2 regions of the Streptomyces sp. GB4-14 genome follow, and region 2 is predicted to be linked to the other one. Evidence: riboswitches for the same ligand, from Rfam matches in the RefSeq annotation. Region 2 holds a riboswitch; the other holds the start of a gene.
The links. A riboswitch is a leader RNA that binds a small molecule or an ion and turns the genes downstream of it on or off. The one in region 2 is predicted to bind thiamine pyrophosphate.
Positions count from the first base shown of each region.

Region 1: it holds a riboswitch for thiamine pyrophosphate, as region 2 does, so the genes downstream of both, ELQ39_RS08185 (thiamine ABC transporter substrate-binding protein) here and thiO (glycine oxidase ThiO) in region 2, are expected to answer to the same signal.

Region 1 covers NZ_RZHO01000002.1:1,581,459-1,588,583, reverse strand. Annotated here, with positions in the region: gene frr (ribosome recycling factor) at 1-400, shown strand, start outside; gene ELQ39_RS08200 (phosphatidate cytidylyltransferase) at 400-1,524, shown strand; gene ELQ39_RS08195 (cupin domain-containing protein) at 1,767-2,273, shown strand; gene rlmN (23S rRNA (adenine(2503)-C(2))-methyltransferase RlmN) at 2,612-3,718, shown strand; TPP riboswitch at 3,743-3,848, shown strand; gene ELQ39_RS08185 (thiamine ABC transporter substrate-binding protein) at 3,929-5,017, shown strand; gene ELQ39_RS08180 (ABC transporter permease) at 4,993-6,699, shown strand; gene ELQ39_RS08175 (ABC transporter ATP-binding protein) at 6,700-7,125, shown strand, end outside.
Region 2 covers NZ_RZHO01000002.1:4,915,235-4,922,359, reverse strand. Annotated here, with positions in the region: gene ELQ39_RS23730 (Rv2175c family DNA-binding protein) at 1-342, opposite strand, end outside; gene ELQ39_RS23725 (NAD(P)/FAD-dependent oxidoreductase) at 410-1,645, opposite strand; TPP riboswitch at 1,741-1,852, shown strand; gene thiO (glycine oxidase ThiO) at 1,850-3,016, shown strand; gene thiS (sulfur carrier protein ThiS) at 3,013-3,234, shown strand; gene ELQ39_RS23710 (thiazole synthase) at 3,237-4,034, shown strand; gene pknB (Stk1 family PASTA domain-containing Ser/Thr kinase) at 4,175-6,103, shown strand; gene ELQ39_RS23700 (deoxyribonuclease IV) at 6,152-7,030, shown strand; gene ELQ39_RS23695 (sulfite oxidase-like oxidoreductase) at 7,047-7,125, opposite strand, start outside.

The sequences.
Region 1 (7,125 bases), 3.3 Mb from region 2:
GCTGGCCTCGTTCTCCGTACCCGAGCCGCGCATGGCCGTGGTGACCCCGTTCGACAAGAGCGCCCTGCGCAACATCGAGCAGGCGATCCGTGACTCCGACCTGGGCGTCAACCCGAGCAACGACGGCAACATCATCCGGGTGGTGTTCCCCGAGCTGACCGAGGAGCGCCGGCGCGAGTACATCAAGGTCGCCAAGGGCAAGGGCGAGGACGCGAAGATCTCGATCCGCTCCGTGCGCCGCAAGGCCAAGGAAGCCATCGACAAGCTGATCAAGGACGGCGAGGTCGGCGAGGACGAGGGCCGCCGTGCGGAGAAGGAGCTCGACGACACCACGGCGAAGTACGTCGCCCAGGTGGACGAGCTTCTGAAGCACAAGGAAGCGGAGCTGCTCGAGGTCTGATGAACGACTCTTCCTGGGGGACGCCGCAGACCGGGTACTGGGGGCCGTCCGACCAGGGACCCGGCCGGGGAGCTGTCCCGGCGGGTCCCGCGTACGATGCGCACCAAGCACAGCAGACGCGGCCCATGCCCATCGTGCCTGACGTACCCGAACACGGCGGAGACCAGGATGCGGACCAGGGGGTTGCTCGGCTGAGCGGCCCCCTGTTCCGAGACGAGCCGACGCGGGCCCGCCCCTTGCCGGGGGAGGTGCCGCAGAATCCGGAGCCCATGCCCCACGCCCCGCAGCCGGCCCCCGCACCGCAGAAGAAGAGCGCGGGGCGGGACCTCGGCGCCGCGATAGGCGTCGGCGTCGGACTCGGCGCGGTGATCGTCGCGTCGCTGTTCGTCGTCAAGGCCGTCTTCGTCGGCGTGATCGCGGTCGCCGTCGTGGTGGGCCTGTGGGAGCTGACGACGCGGCTGGACGAGCGCAAGGGGATCAAGGCCCCCCTCGTCCCGCTGGCGCTGGGCGGCGCTGCCATGGTCGTCGCCGGGTACGCCCGGGGCGCGGAGGGCGCGTGGATCGCCATGGCACTGACCACCCTTGCGGTGCTGGTGTGGCGCATGACGGCGCCGCCGGAGGGCTACCTCAAGGACGTCACGGCCGGCGTCTTCGCAACGTTCTACGTCCCCTTCCTGGCGACGTTCGTCGCGATGCTGCTGAAGGCCGAGGACGGCCCGTGGCGCGTGCTGACGTTCCTGGCGCTCACCGTGGTCAGCGACACCGGCGCGTACGCGGTCGGCTGGCGCTTCGGCAAGCGCAAGCTCGCCCCGCGGATCAGCCCCGGCAAGACCCGCGAGGGCCTGCTGGGCGCGGTCGCCTTCTCGATGGCGGCGGGCGCGCTGTGCATGCAGTTCCTGATCGACGACGGTCAGTGGTGGCAGGGCCTGCTGCTCGGTCTCGCGGTCGCCGCGAGCGCCACCCTGGGCGACCTCGGCGAGTCGATGATCAAGCGTGACCTGGGCATCAAGGACATGGGCACCCTGCTCCCCGGCCACGGCGGCATCATGGACCGCCTGGACTCCCTCCTCCCGACGGCGCCGGTGGTGTGGCTGCTGCTGGCGATCTTCGTGGGGGCGGGCTGAGGTTCCGTTCTCCGGCCTTGCAGTGCGGGCCCCTGTCCTTCACCGAGGACGGGGGCCCGTTCGCGTGCCACCTGCCCGACGAGGAACGGAGCGGATGCCCGAGGTGTCCGCAATCCGGCTGTGTTCCGCTCGGCGGGCTGGGTGAGGGCGGCAGGGATGAGCGGAGTGAGCCTGCCGGGCGTCTCCTGTGAATCGGTCATAGGGTTGCTTGTGACGGCGAAACCGATATCTGGGAGGCCGTTATGGGGGCTCTCCGCTTCGTAGTCGAACCAGACGAGGGCACGTCGGTCTGGCTCGCGGGCCTAGGTGTCGACTTCAAGATCTGGGGCGAGGAGACCGGCAACCAGTTCTCGGTCGTCGAGCACCCCATCGAGCCGGGCCGTCTCGTACCGCCGCACGTTCACAGCCGCGAGGACGAGTTCTCGTACGTCCTGCGGGGCAGGGTCGGCGCACGAGTGGGCGACGAGGAGGCCACGGCAGGTCCGGGCTCGTACATCCTCAAGCCGCGAGGAATTCTGCACACCTTCTGGAACGCCGGACCGGAACCGGCGAGGATCCTGGAGATCATCTCGCCCGCGGGCTTCGAGCGGTTCTTCGAGGCGATGGGCACGGTCGGCGAGACGGCCGCAGATCCCGCCGAGTTCCTCCAGCGCCGGGCCGAGCTGGGCGAGCAGTACGGTCTCGGGTTCTCCGACGAGTGGGTCGCCGAACTCACCAGCAGGTACCAGCTCAGGCTTCTCGGTGAGTGACTGGACCAGCTCTCCCACGGGCACTGATCAGACGCGCCCGCGCCATCCACCGGGGAGAGGCTCACCTCGACCGGTCCTGCCACGACGGTTCTCACGATCGTTGGCCTGCCGCATCGTCGATCAGCTCAGGAGGCAGGTGGGCCACCACCAGGCCGATGGCGTCGTCAGCCGTTGCCGCCACTCCGAGACGGGTCCTGTAACCGGACGCGCCCCTGGCCCGCTGGGCCGTCCCTGGGCCGTCCGAGGGCGCTCAAGAGCGGTCGGCGACGACGGCGACGGCAGGTGTGGCATCCGACACCCGCAGGTCACCCATCTGGATCTGCGACACTGGTACAGCCATGCCTAAGCCCGGAGAACTTACATTCGTCGCGCCGCGCGGAGCCAAGAAGCCGCCGCGGCATCTTGCCGATCTCACGCCTGCCGAGCGCAAGGAGGCGGTTGTCGCGGTCGGTGAGAAGCCGTTCCGTGCCAAGCAGCTCTCGCAGCACTACTTCGCGCGGTACGCGCACGATCCGGAGCAGTGGACCGACATCCCCGCCGGTTCGCGCGGCAAGCTGCAGGAAGCGTTGCTTCCCGAGTTGATGACCGTCGTGCGGCATCTGTCGACCGACCAGGGGACGACCCGCAAGACGCTGTGGAAGCTGTTCGACGGGACGCTCGTCGAGTCCGTGCTGATGCGGTACCCCGACCGGGTCACCATGTGCATCAGCTCGCAGGCCGGCTGCGGTATGAACTGTCCGTTCTGTGCGACGGGGCAGGCCGGACTGGACCGGAACCTGTCGACCGCCGAGATCGTGCACCAGATCGTGGACGGCATGCGGGCGCTCCGTGAGGGCGAGGTGCCCGGCGGCCCCGCGCGGCTCAGCAACATCGTGTTCATGGGCATGGGTGAGCCCCTCGCCAACTACAACCGTGTCGTCGGCGCCATCCGTCGTCTCACCGACCCGGAGCCGGACGGGCTCGGGCTGTCGCAGCGGGGGATCACCGTGTCGACGGTGGGCCTCGTACCGGCCATCCACCGCTTCTCCGACGAGGGCTTCAAGTGCAGGCTGGCGATCTCGCTGCACGCCCCCGACGACGAGCTGCGCGACACCCTCGTCCCGGTGAACACCCGGTGGAAGGTGCGCGAGGTGCTCGACGCCGGGTTCGAGTACGCGGCGAAGTCCGGCCGGCGGCTGTCCATCGAGTACGCGCTGATCCGGGACATCAACGACCAGGCGTGGCGCGGTGACCGGCTCGGGCGGATGCTCAAGGGGCGTCCCGTGCACGTCAACCTCATCCCGCTCAACCCGACGCCCGGCTCCAAGTGGACCGCCTCGCGGCCCGAGGACGAGAAGGCGTTCGTCGACGCGATCGCCGCGCACGGTGTGCCGGTCACGATCCGGGACACCCGTGGCCAGGAGATCGACGGGGCGTGTGGTCAGCTCGCCGCCACCGAGCGGTAGTCTGACCGGCGTCAACACATCTGCATATTCCGACAGGGGAGCGCCACAGCGCTGAGAGTGCGGCACCGGCCGCAGACCCTCCGAACCTGGCCCAGGTCATTCTGGGTAGGGAGATCGGTCATCACTCGAGCTGTTGCGCCCTGCCCGGGACCCCGCCCAGGGATCCCGGGCAGGGCCGCGTCTCTTCCTGGTCACCCCAGGAGGAATCAAGTGGGCATCACCAAGAAGGTCACCGTCCTGGCCGTCGGGCTGGGGCTCGTCACGCTGTCCGCCTGCGGATCGTCCGGCGGGGACGACAGCGGCGGCAGTGGCGGAGGCTCCAGGACCGTGACCCTCGTCAGTCACAACTCGTGGGCCGTGTCCGAGGACGTCGCCGCCGCCTTCGAGAAGCAGTCCGGCTACAAGCTCAAGGTCCTCGAGGACGGGGACGCCGGGCAGGCCGTGAACAAGGCGATCCTGACCAAGGACAACCCCCAGGGCGACGTCTTCTTCGGCGTCGACAACACCCTGCTGTCCCGTGCCCTCGACAACGGCCTCTTCCAGCCCTACGAGGCCAAGGGATCCGACCAGGTCCTGCCCGAGTACCGGGTCGACGAGGACAAGCACCGGGTCACCCCCGTCGACACCGGTGACGTCTGCGTCAACTACGACAAGGCGTGGTTCGAGAAGAAGAAGCTGACCCCGCCGAAGACCTTCGACGACCTGGCCGAGCCGGCGTACAAGGACCTCCTCGTCGTCGAGAACGCCGCCACCTCCTCGCCCGGCCTCGGCTTCCTGCTCGGTACCGCCGCCGAGTACGGGGACGACGGGTGGCAGGACTACTGGAAGAAGCTCAAGGACAACGGCGTCAAGGTCGTCGACGGCTGGGAGCAGGCCTACAACGAGGAGTTCTCCGGCTCGGCCGGCGGCAAGAAGGCCAAGGCCGACCGCCCGCTCGTCGTGTCGTACGCCTCCTCGCCGCCCGCCGAGGTGATCTACGCCGACCCGCGGCCCGGCACGGCGCCCACCGGCGTCGCCGAGGGCACCTGCTTCCGGCAGGTCGAGTACGCGGGCCTGCTGAGCAACGCGAAGAACCCCGAGGGCGGCAAGGCGCTGCTGGACTTCATGGCCGGTGAGACCTTCCAGGAGGACATGCCGCTCAACATGTTCGTGTACCCGGTGCGTGAGGGCGCGCAGGTGCCCGAGGAGTTCGTGAAGTTCGGACCGCAGGCGAAGAAGCCGCGCACCATGGACCCGGAGAAGATCGCCGAGAACCGTGACCAGTGGGTCAAGTCGTGGACCTCGCTCGTACTGAAGTGAGTCCGCCCGGGGCGAGCCCGTCCGGAGGGGGTCCGCGCCGCCCCGGACGGTGGCGCCGGAACGCGGCCCGGCTCGGTCTGATGGCCGTGCCGGCCGCGTTCTTCGCCGTGTTCTTCGCCTACCCCGTGGCGGCGATCGTCGCCCGGGGGCTGAAGGCCGACGGCGGCTGGCAGCCCGGACGGATCGCGGACGTGCTCGCCCAGTCCGACCTCCGCCAGGTGCTGTGGTTCACCACCTGGCAGGCACTCCTCTCCACGGCCCTCACCCTGGTGATCGCCCTGCCCGGCGCCTATGTCCTGGCCCGCTTCGACTTCCCCGGCAGACAGGCGCTGCGCGCGGTGATCACCGTGCCGTTCGTGCTGCCGACGGTCGTCGTCGGCAGCGCGTTCATGGCGCTCGTCGGGCGCGGCGGGCTGCTGGACGAGCTGTGGGGTGTACGCCTCGACACCACGGTCTGGGCGATCCTCCTCGCGCACGTCTTCTTCAACTACGCCGTGGTGGTCCGCACCGTGGGCGGGCTGTGGGCGCAGCTCGACCCGCGGCAGGAGGAGGCCGCGCGGATGCTCGGCGCCTCCCGCCTCACCGCCTGGCGCACGGTCACCCTCCCGGCGCTCGCGCCCGCCGTGGCCGCCGCCGCGCTGATGGTCTTCCTCTTCACCTTCACATCGTTCGGCGTGGTGCAGATCCTCGGCGGACCCGCCTTCTCCACCCTGGAGGTGGAGATCTACCGGCAGACCGCCGACCTCTTCGACCTGTCCACGGCCGCCGTCCTCACGCTCGTCCAGTTCGTCGCCGTCGGCGCGATCCTCGCCCTGCACGCCCGGACCGTGCGGCGCCGGGAGACCGCGCTGCGGCTGGTCGACGCCTCGGTGACCGCCCGCCGCCCGCGCGGCGCCGGACAACGGGCGCTGCTCGGCGGGGTCGTCGCCACGGTCGTCGTCCTCCTGCTGCTCCCGCTCGCCGTCCTGGTGCAGCGCTCCTTCGGCGGCGCCGGCCTCGCCTACTACCGGGCGCTGACCGAGGCCGACGGCGGCGTCTTCCTGGTCGCCCCGATCGAGGCGATCGGCAACTCCCTGCGCTACGCCGTCACCGCCACCGTGATCGCCGTGGTGATCGGCGGTCTCGCCGCCGTCGCGCTGACCCGGCGGGACGCGGGACGGCTGGTGCGCGGGTTCGACGCTCTGCTGATGCTGCCCCTCGGGGTGTCCGCGGTCACCGTCGGCTTCGGCTTCCTCATCGCCCTCGACGAACCCCCGCTGGACCTGCGCGCCTCCTGGATCCTGGTGCCGCTCGCGCAGGCGCTGGTCGGCGTCCCCTTCGTCGTACGGACCATGCTGCCGGTGCTGCGTGCGGTGGACGTGCGGCTGCGCGAGGCGGCGTCGGTGCTGGGCGCGTCACCCTGGCGGGCGTGGCGGGAGGTGGACCTGCCGCTGGTGCGGCGGGCGCTGCTGATCGCCGCCGGGTTCGCCTTCGCGGTGTCGCTGGGGGAGTTCGGGGCGACGGTGTTCATCGCGAGGCCGGACAACCCCACCCTGCCGGTGGCCGTGGCGCGGCTGCTGGGACGGCCCGGGGACCTCAACTACGGGCAGGCGATGGCCCTGTCGACGATTCTGATGATCGTGTGCGCCGTGGCTCTGCTGGTGCTGGAGCGGCTGCGGACCGACCGGACGGGGGAGTTCTAGATGCCCACCGACAGCCTGCCGCCCACCGAAAGCCCGATCCCCGCGGACAGCCTGCTGCGCCTCGAGGACGCGACCGTCCGCTTCGGCGGGCGGGCCGCGCTGGACGCCGTCGGCCTCGGTGTCGCCGAGCACGAGATCGTCTGCGTGCTCGGGCCCAGCGGCAGCGGCAAGTCCACGCTGCTGCGCGCGGTCGCCGGACTCCAGCCGCTGGACGCCGGGCGGATCCTGCTCGACGGACGGGACCAGGCGGGCGTGCCGGCGCACAAGCGGGGCGTCGGGCTGATGTTCCAGGACCACCAGCTGTTCCCGCAGCGGGACGTGGGCGGCAACGTGGCCTTCGGCCTGCGCATGCACGGTACGCCGCGGGCCGAACAGACGCGACGTGTACAGGAGTTGCTGGAGCTGGTCGGGCTGCCCGGGGCGTCC
Region 2 (7,125 bases):
GCGCTTCACCTCCGTGCCGCGGTTCTCCGCGAGGGCCTGCGCGGGCGTGCCCGGCAGGCTGGGGTCGGGGGTGAAGAGCCACTCCAGCATCTCTTCGACCGTGAAGCCGTCGTCCCGCAGGAGCGTCAGGGTCCCGGTCAGGCCCTTGACGACCTTGTCCCCGTCGATGAAGGCGGCGGGGACGTGCAGCGCGCGGTTCTCACCCCGGCGCACGGCGATGAGCTGGCCCTCCTTGACCAGCTGCCGGACGCGCGTCACCTCGACGCCGAGCTTCTCGGCGATGTCGGGGAGGGTGAGCCAGGCGGGGACGAGAGCATCGATCTTTGCGTCAATCTCGGTCACGGGACAAGCCTGCCACCTGGCACCGACAGTCGGAAGCCAGCCCCGTCCCACCACGCGGGCGAGTCGGTCAGACCGTCGCCGACTTCAGCGGCCGCGCCGGGTCCGCCACCCGCTCCGGGTCCAGCGCGGCGCCCGACTCGATCAGCCGCCTCCCCTGCGCCAGGTCCCGGGGCCGCCCCACCGCGAGCAGCGCGACCAGCCGGCCTCCGCGCAGCCAGCACACGCTCCACGCCGGGCCGGCCGGGCCGCCGCGCCACACCGTGCGGTCGGCGTCCGCGTGGTGTCCGGCGTACTGCACGAACCGGCCGAACTGCTCGGACCAGAAGTACGGCACCGGGTCGTACGCCTCACGCTCCTCAGGCCCGCCGACGATGTTCGCGGCGACCGTGCGCGGCCCCTGGAGGGCGTTGTCCCAGTGGTGGACGAGGAGGCGCTCGCCGTAGCGGGCGGACGGGAAGGACGCGCAGTCGCCGACGGCGTACACGTCAGGCAGGGAGGTCGCCAGGTGCGCGTCGGCGACGACCTCGCCGTGCGTGCCGAGGGCGATCCCGGACCCGGCCAGCCAGGCGGTGGCGGGGCGGGCGCCGATGCCGACGACGACCGCGCCGGCGGGCAGCCGGGTGCCGTCGTCGAGGAGCACGGCGCCGGGCTCGACGCGCGCCACGCGCGCGTGGGTGCGCAGCGTGACGCCGGCCTCCGCGTACCAGCCGGTCATCGGCGCGGCCACCTCCGCGGGCAGCACGCCCGCCAGCGGCCGTTCCTCGGCCTCCACGACGGTGACCGCGCAGCCCGCCTCCCGGGCGGCCGTGGCGAACTCCGCGCCGATCCAGCCGGCGCCGACGACCACGATGTCGTGCCGGCCGGCGAGCACGGGCCGCAGCCGTTCGGCGTCGTCCAGGGTGCGCAGCAGGTGCACGCCGGGCACGCCCTCCGCGCCGGGCAGCCGCAGCGGTTCCGCGCCGGTGGCGATCACCAGCACGTCGTACGGGACGGGCCCGGCCTCCGTGTCCAGCTCGTGGTCGCCGGGGCGCAGGCCGGTCACCTCGCAGCCCAGCCGGAGCTCGATCCCGAGCTCTTCGAAGTCCACGTCGAAGGCGGAGCTCTCGGCGGTGCCCAGCAGCACCGCCTTGGACAACGGCGGCCGGTCGTACGGCTGGTGGGGCTCCGCGCCGATCAGCGTCACCTCGCCGGCGAAGCCGCGCTCCCTCAGCGCCGCCGCGGTCTGCACACCCGCCATGCCCGCGCCCGCCACCACGACCCGGCGTGGCGCGGCCCCTCCCGGTTCCTGCGTCTGCTCGCTCACCCGCTCACCATAGACACCCGTGCCCGCCGCGCCGGACCGCTGCCGCGCGGGGTCCCTTACGGGTGCGGCACGGCGCGGGCTAGGGTGGCTCGCGTACACGCACTCGCGGGAGCCCGGACGCACCGGGCTGAGAGGGAGGCTGGCGGCCTCCGACCGTACGAACCTGATCCGGGTCATGCCGGCGAAGGGAGGGGCTGGACGCCCATGTCGCCCACGCGTACCGCAGACGTCCTCGTCGTCGGGGGCGGGATCATCGGTCTGGTGACGGCCTGGCGGGCCGCGCAGGCCGGTCTCGCCACGACGGTCGTGGACCCCGAGCCGGGCGGTGGCGCCGCCCGGGTGGCGGCCGGGATGCTGGCCGCCGTCACCGAGCTGCACCACGGCGAGCAGACGCTGCTCGGCCTCAACCTGGCTTCGGCGCGCCGCTATCCCGACTTCGCGGCCGAGCTGTCCGACTGCACCGGCCAGGACCTCGGCTACCGCCGCTGCGGCACCCTGGCCGTGGCGCTGGACGCCGACGACCGCGCCCATCTGCGCGAGCTGCACGCCCTGCACGAGCGTTCAGGGCTGGACTCGCAGTGGCTGACCGGACGCGAATGCCGGCGCCTGGAGCCGATGCTCGCGCCGGGTGTGCGCGGCGGGCTGCGGGTGGACGGCGACCACCAGATCGATCCGCGCCGGCTGGCGTCCGCGCTGCTGACCGCCTGCGAGCGGGCCGGCGTCACGCTGCACCGCGCCCGGGCCGAGCGGCTCGTCGTCACCGGCGGCCGCGCCGCCGGCGTGGTCACGGCGGACGGCGGCGAGCTGGGCGCGGAGCAGGTGGTGCTGGCCGGCGGCAGCTGGAGCGGGCGGCTGGCGGGCGTCCCAGCGGACGTACTGCCGCCGGTGCGGCCGGTGAAGGGGCAGGTGCTGCGGCTGACGATGCCGGACCGCCCCGAGCCGTTCCTGAGCCGCACGGTGCGGGCGGTGGTGCGCGGCAGCCATGTCTACCTGGTGCCGCGCGAGAGCGGCGAGCTGGTGATCGGCGCGACCAGCGAGGAGATGGGCTGGGACACCACGGTCACCGCGGGCGGCGTCTACGAGCTGCTGCGCGACGCCCACGAACTGGTGCCCGGCCTCACCGAACTGCCGCTCACGGAGACACTCGCGGGACTGCGCCCCGGCTCCCCCGACAACGCGCCGCTGCTCGGCCCGACCGGCCTCGACGGGCTGCTGCTCGCCACCGGGCACCACCGCAACGGTGTGCTGCTGACGCCCGTCACGGGCGACGCCATGGCGCGGGTGCTGACCACCGGCGAGCTGCCCGACGAGGCCCTCCCGTTCACCCCCCGGCGCTTCGGCGCCCCCGTCCTCGCGGAGCAGTCCGTATGAACGCCCCGGTCACCACGGTCACCGTCACCGTCAACGGCGAGCCGCGGGAGTTCCCGTCCGGCACGGCCCTCGACCTCGTCGTGAGGTCGCTCACCGCGGCGCCCTCCGGGGTGGCCGCCGCCGTCAACGAAACCGTCGTCCCGCGCGCGCAGTGGCCCGCCACCCCCCTGTCCGAAGGGGACCGGGTGGAGGTCCTCACCGCCGTCCAAGGAGGCTGACCATGGCCGACGATCCCCTTGTTCTCGGTGGCCGGACCTTCACGTCCCGGCTGATCATGGGCACCGGCGGGGCGCCGAGCCTCGACGTGCTGGAGCGGGCGCTGGTGGCGTCCGGCACGGAGCTGACGACCGTCGCGATGCGGCGGGTGGACCCCTCGGTGCAGGGGTCGGTGCTGTCGGTGCTGCGGAAGCTGGGCGTGGAGGTGCTGCCGAACACGGCCGGCTGCTTCACCGCGGGGGAGGCCGTGCTCACCGCGCGGCTGGCCCGGGAGGCGCTGGGCACGGATCTGGTGAAGCTGGAGGTCGTGGCGGACGAGCGCACCCTGCTGCCGGACCCGGTGGAGCTGCTGGACGCGGCGGAGACGCTGGTCGACGACGGGTTCACGGTGCTGCCGTACACCAACGACGACCCGGTGCTGGCGCAGAAGCTCCAGGACGTGGGCTGCGCGGCCGTGATGCCGCTGGGCTCGCCGATCGGCTCGGGCCTCGGCATCCGCAACCCGCACAACTTCGAGCTGATCGTGGAGCGCGCGGGGGTGCCGGTGATCCTGGACGCGGGCGCCGGCACGGCGTCGGACGCCGCGCTGGCGATGGAGCTGGGCTGCGCGGGCGTGATGCTGGCGTCCGCCGTGACCCGTGCCCAGGAACCGGTGCTCATGGCGTCCGCGATGCGGAGCGCGGTGGAGGCGGGGCGGCTCGCGCGGCGGGCCGGGCGCATCCCCCGGCGCCACTTCGCCCAGGCGTCCTCGCCGGTCGAGGGCCGGGCCGAGCTGGACCCGGAACGGCCCGCGTTCCGATGACGGACGAACGGGTTCCGGGTGCGCTCCCGGCCCGCGCGCCGGTCGCCCTTCGGACGCGGTCGGGTAACACAGGTCACAGGTCCGCTCCAACGGCGGTTGAACGGGCCGGGGCTGTCGTCGCGGACTCGTAGACTCGCTGCGTGGACACGACCCTTCAGGACCCGCTGGTCGGGCAGGTGCTCGACGGCCGCTACCGCGTCGAGGCGCGGATCGCCGTCGGCGGGATGGCCACGGTCTACCGGGCCCTGGACACCCGTCTCGACCGCATCCTCGCGCTCAAGGTGATGCACCCCTCGCTGGCCTCCGACGCCGGCTTCGTGGAGCGCTTCATCCGCGAGGCCAAGTCCGTCGCCCGGCTGGCCCATCCCAACGTGGTCCAGGTGTTCGACCAGGGCGCCGACGGGGGGTACGTCTATCTGGCGATGGAGTACATCCCGGGCTGCACCCTGCGGGACGTGCTGCGGGAGCGAGGGGCGCTGCAGGCGCGGGCCGCGCTGGACATTCTGGAGCCGGTGCTGGCCGCGCTGGGCGCCGCCCACCGCGCGGGGTTCGTGCACCGCGACATGAAGCCGGAGAACGTGCTGATCGGGGACGACGGCCGGGTCAAGGTCGCCGACTTCGGACTGGTCCGCTCGGTGGACACGGTCACCAACAGCACGGGCACGGTGCTGGGCACCGTGGCGTACCTGGCCCCGGAGCAGATAGAGCACGGCACCGCCGACCCCCGCGTCGACGTGTACGCCTGCGGCATCCTGCTCTTCGAGATGCTGACCGGCGAGAAGCCGCACGACGGCGACTCCCCCGCGATCGTCCTCTACAAGCACCTGCACGACGACGTGCCGCCGCCCTCCGCGGTGGTGCCCGGTCTGGCGCCGGCGCTGGACTCGCTGGTCGCGGCGGCGACCGCGCGCGACGCCGAGGTCCGCCCGGCCGACGCGGTGGCGCTGTTCGCCCTGACCCGCGAGGTGCGCGGCCGGCTCACCGACGAGCAGCTCGACGCGATGCCCCCGCAGGCGCTGTCCGCGGAGCACGACAACGCCGACGACCGCACCAGCGTCATCCCGCGCTCCCTCACCGTGCCGCGGCCCCTCCCGGTGAACGAGGACGACGACGGCGCGGACCGGGCGCACCGCACCAGTCGCTTCCGGTCCCCTCCCCCGCTGCCGCCCCGGCGCCGCACGGCGCTGCACCGCGGCCCGGCGGCGATCGTCGTGGCCGTGCTGCTGGTGTTCGGCCTGGGCGCGGGCATCTGGTACATCAACTCCGGGCAGTTCACCAAGGTCCCGCCGGTGCTGTCGAAGACCGAGCAGGAGGCCCGTGACCGGCTCGCCGAGACCGGACTGGACGTCGGCGAGGTCAAGGAGGAGTACAGCGACACCGTCGAGCGGGGCAAGGTGATCAGCACCGACCCGGCGGCCGGCGCCCGCGTCCGCGGCAGCGCCTCGGTGTCCCTGACCGTGTCGAAGGGCCCGCAGACCGTGCGGGTGCCCGACCTGGACGGTTACCGGCTCGACGAGGCCCGGTCGCTGCTGGAGGACGAGGGCCTGGAGCCGGGCATGGTGACCCGCGAGTTCAGCGACTCCGTGCCCAGGGACGCGGTGATCTCCACCGAGCCGGGCAAGGGCACCAAGGTCCGTGCGGGCACCGCGGTGAAGCTGACGGTGAGCAAGGGCAGCCCCGTGGACGTGCCCGACGTGACCGGCGACGACCCGGAGGACGCGCGCGCGGAACTGGAGGAGGCCGGGCTGAAGGTGGAGATCGCCGACGGTCGGGTCCACTCCGAGCACGACGCGGGCAGGGTCGCCCGGCAGGCCCCGGGCGCCGGCGGTGAGGCCGCGGAGGGCGACACCGTCACCCTCACGCTGTCCAAGGGCCCGGAGATGGTCGAGGTGCCGGACGTCGTCGGCGACAGCGTGGACGAGGCACGGGACAAGCTGGAGGGTGCCGGGTTCGGGGTGAAGGAGGACCGCGGTCTGCTGGGCCTGTTCGGCGACACGGTCAAGGACCAGTCGGTGGACGGCGGCGAGACCGCGCCCAAGGGCTCGACGATCACCCTCAAGATCAGGTGACGGAGGGGGCCGTCCGGGTGACGCACGCGTCCGTGACACCCTTGACGGGTGAAGAGTCACCCGTCCGGCCCCGCCCGCAACCCGATCGGCAGCCACGTCCCCGTGGCCGGCGGTCTGCATTCCGTCGGTCTGTCCTACGCCCGTGACCTGGGCGCGGAGACCGTGCAGGTCTTCGTCGCCAATCCGCGCGGCTGGGCCACCCCCGCCGGCAACCCGCTCCAGGACGAGGCGTTCCGCGCGGCCTGCGCCGAGGCGTCGATCCCGGCGTACGTGCACGCCCCGTACCTGATCAACTTCGGGTCCCACACCCCGGCGACCGTCGAGCGGTCGGTGGAGTCCCTGCGGCACTCGTTGCGCCGTGGCCGGGAGATCGGCGCGCTGGGCGTGGTCGTGCACACCGGCAGCGCGACCGGCGGACGGCAGCGCGCGGTGGCGCTGAGGCAGGTACGGGAGCACCTGCTGCCGCTGCTGGACGAGCTGACCCGTGACGACGACCCGTACCTGCTGCTGGAGCCGACCGCGGGCCAGGGCGCCTCGCTGTGCTCCCTGGTGGAGGACCTGGGGCCGTACTTCGAGGAGCTGGACGCCCATCCGAGACTCGGCGTCTGCCTGGACACCTGCCATGTCTTCGCGGCCGGGCACGACCTTGCCGGACCCGGCGGCGCGCACCGCACCCTGGACGAGCTGGCCTCGACCGTCGGCGCGGGGCGGCTGAAGCTGATCCACGCCAACGACTCCAAGGACGTCGTCGGCGCGCACAAGGACCGCCACGCGAACATCGGCGCAGGACACATCGGTGAGGACCCGTTCCGGGCGCTGATGACGCACCCGGAGACCGCGGGTGTGCCGCTGGTGATCGAGACGCCCGGCGGCAAGGAGGGGCACGCGGCGGACGTGGAGCGGCTGAAGAAGCTCCGCGACGGCTGAGCGCCGGCGGGGCGGGTCAGAGCTCGGGGCCGTCCCCGGGCTCCTCCTGGTAGGAGTAGCGCTGCTCCTTCCAGGGGTCGCCGACGTTGTGGTAG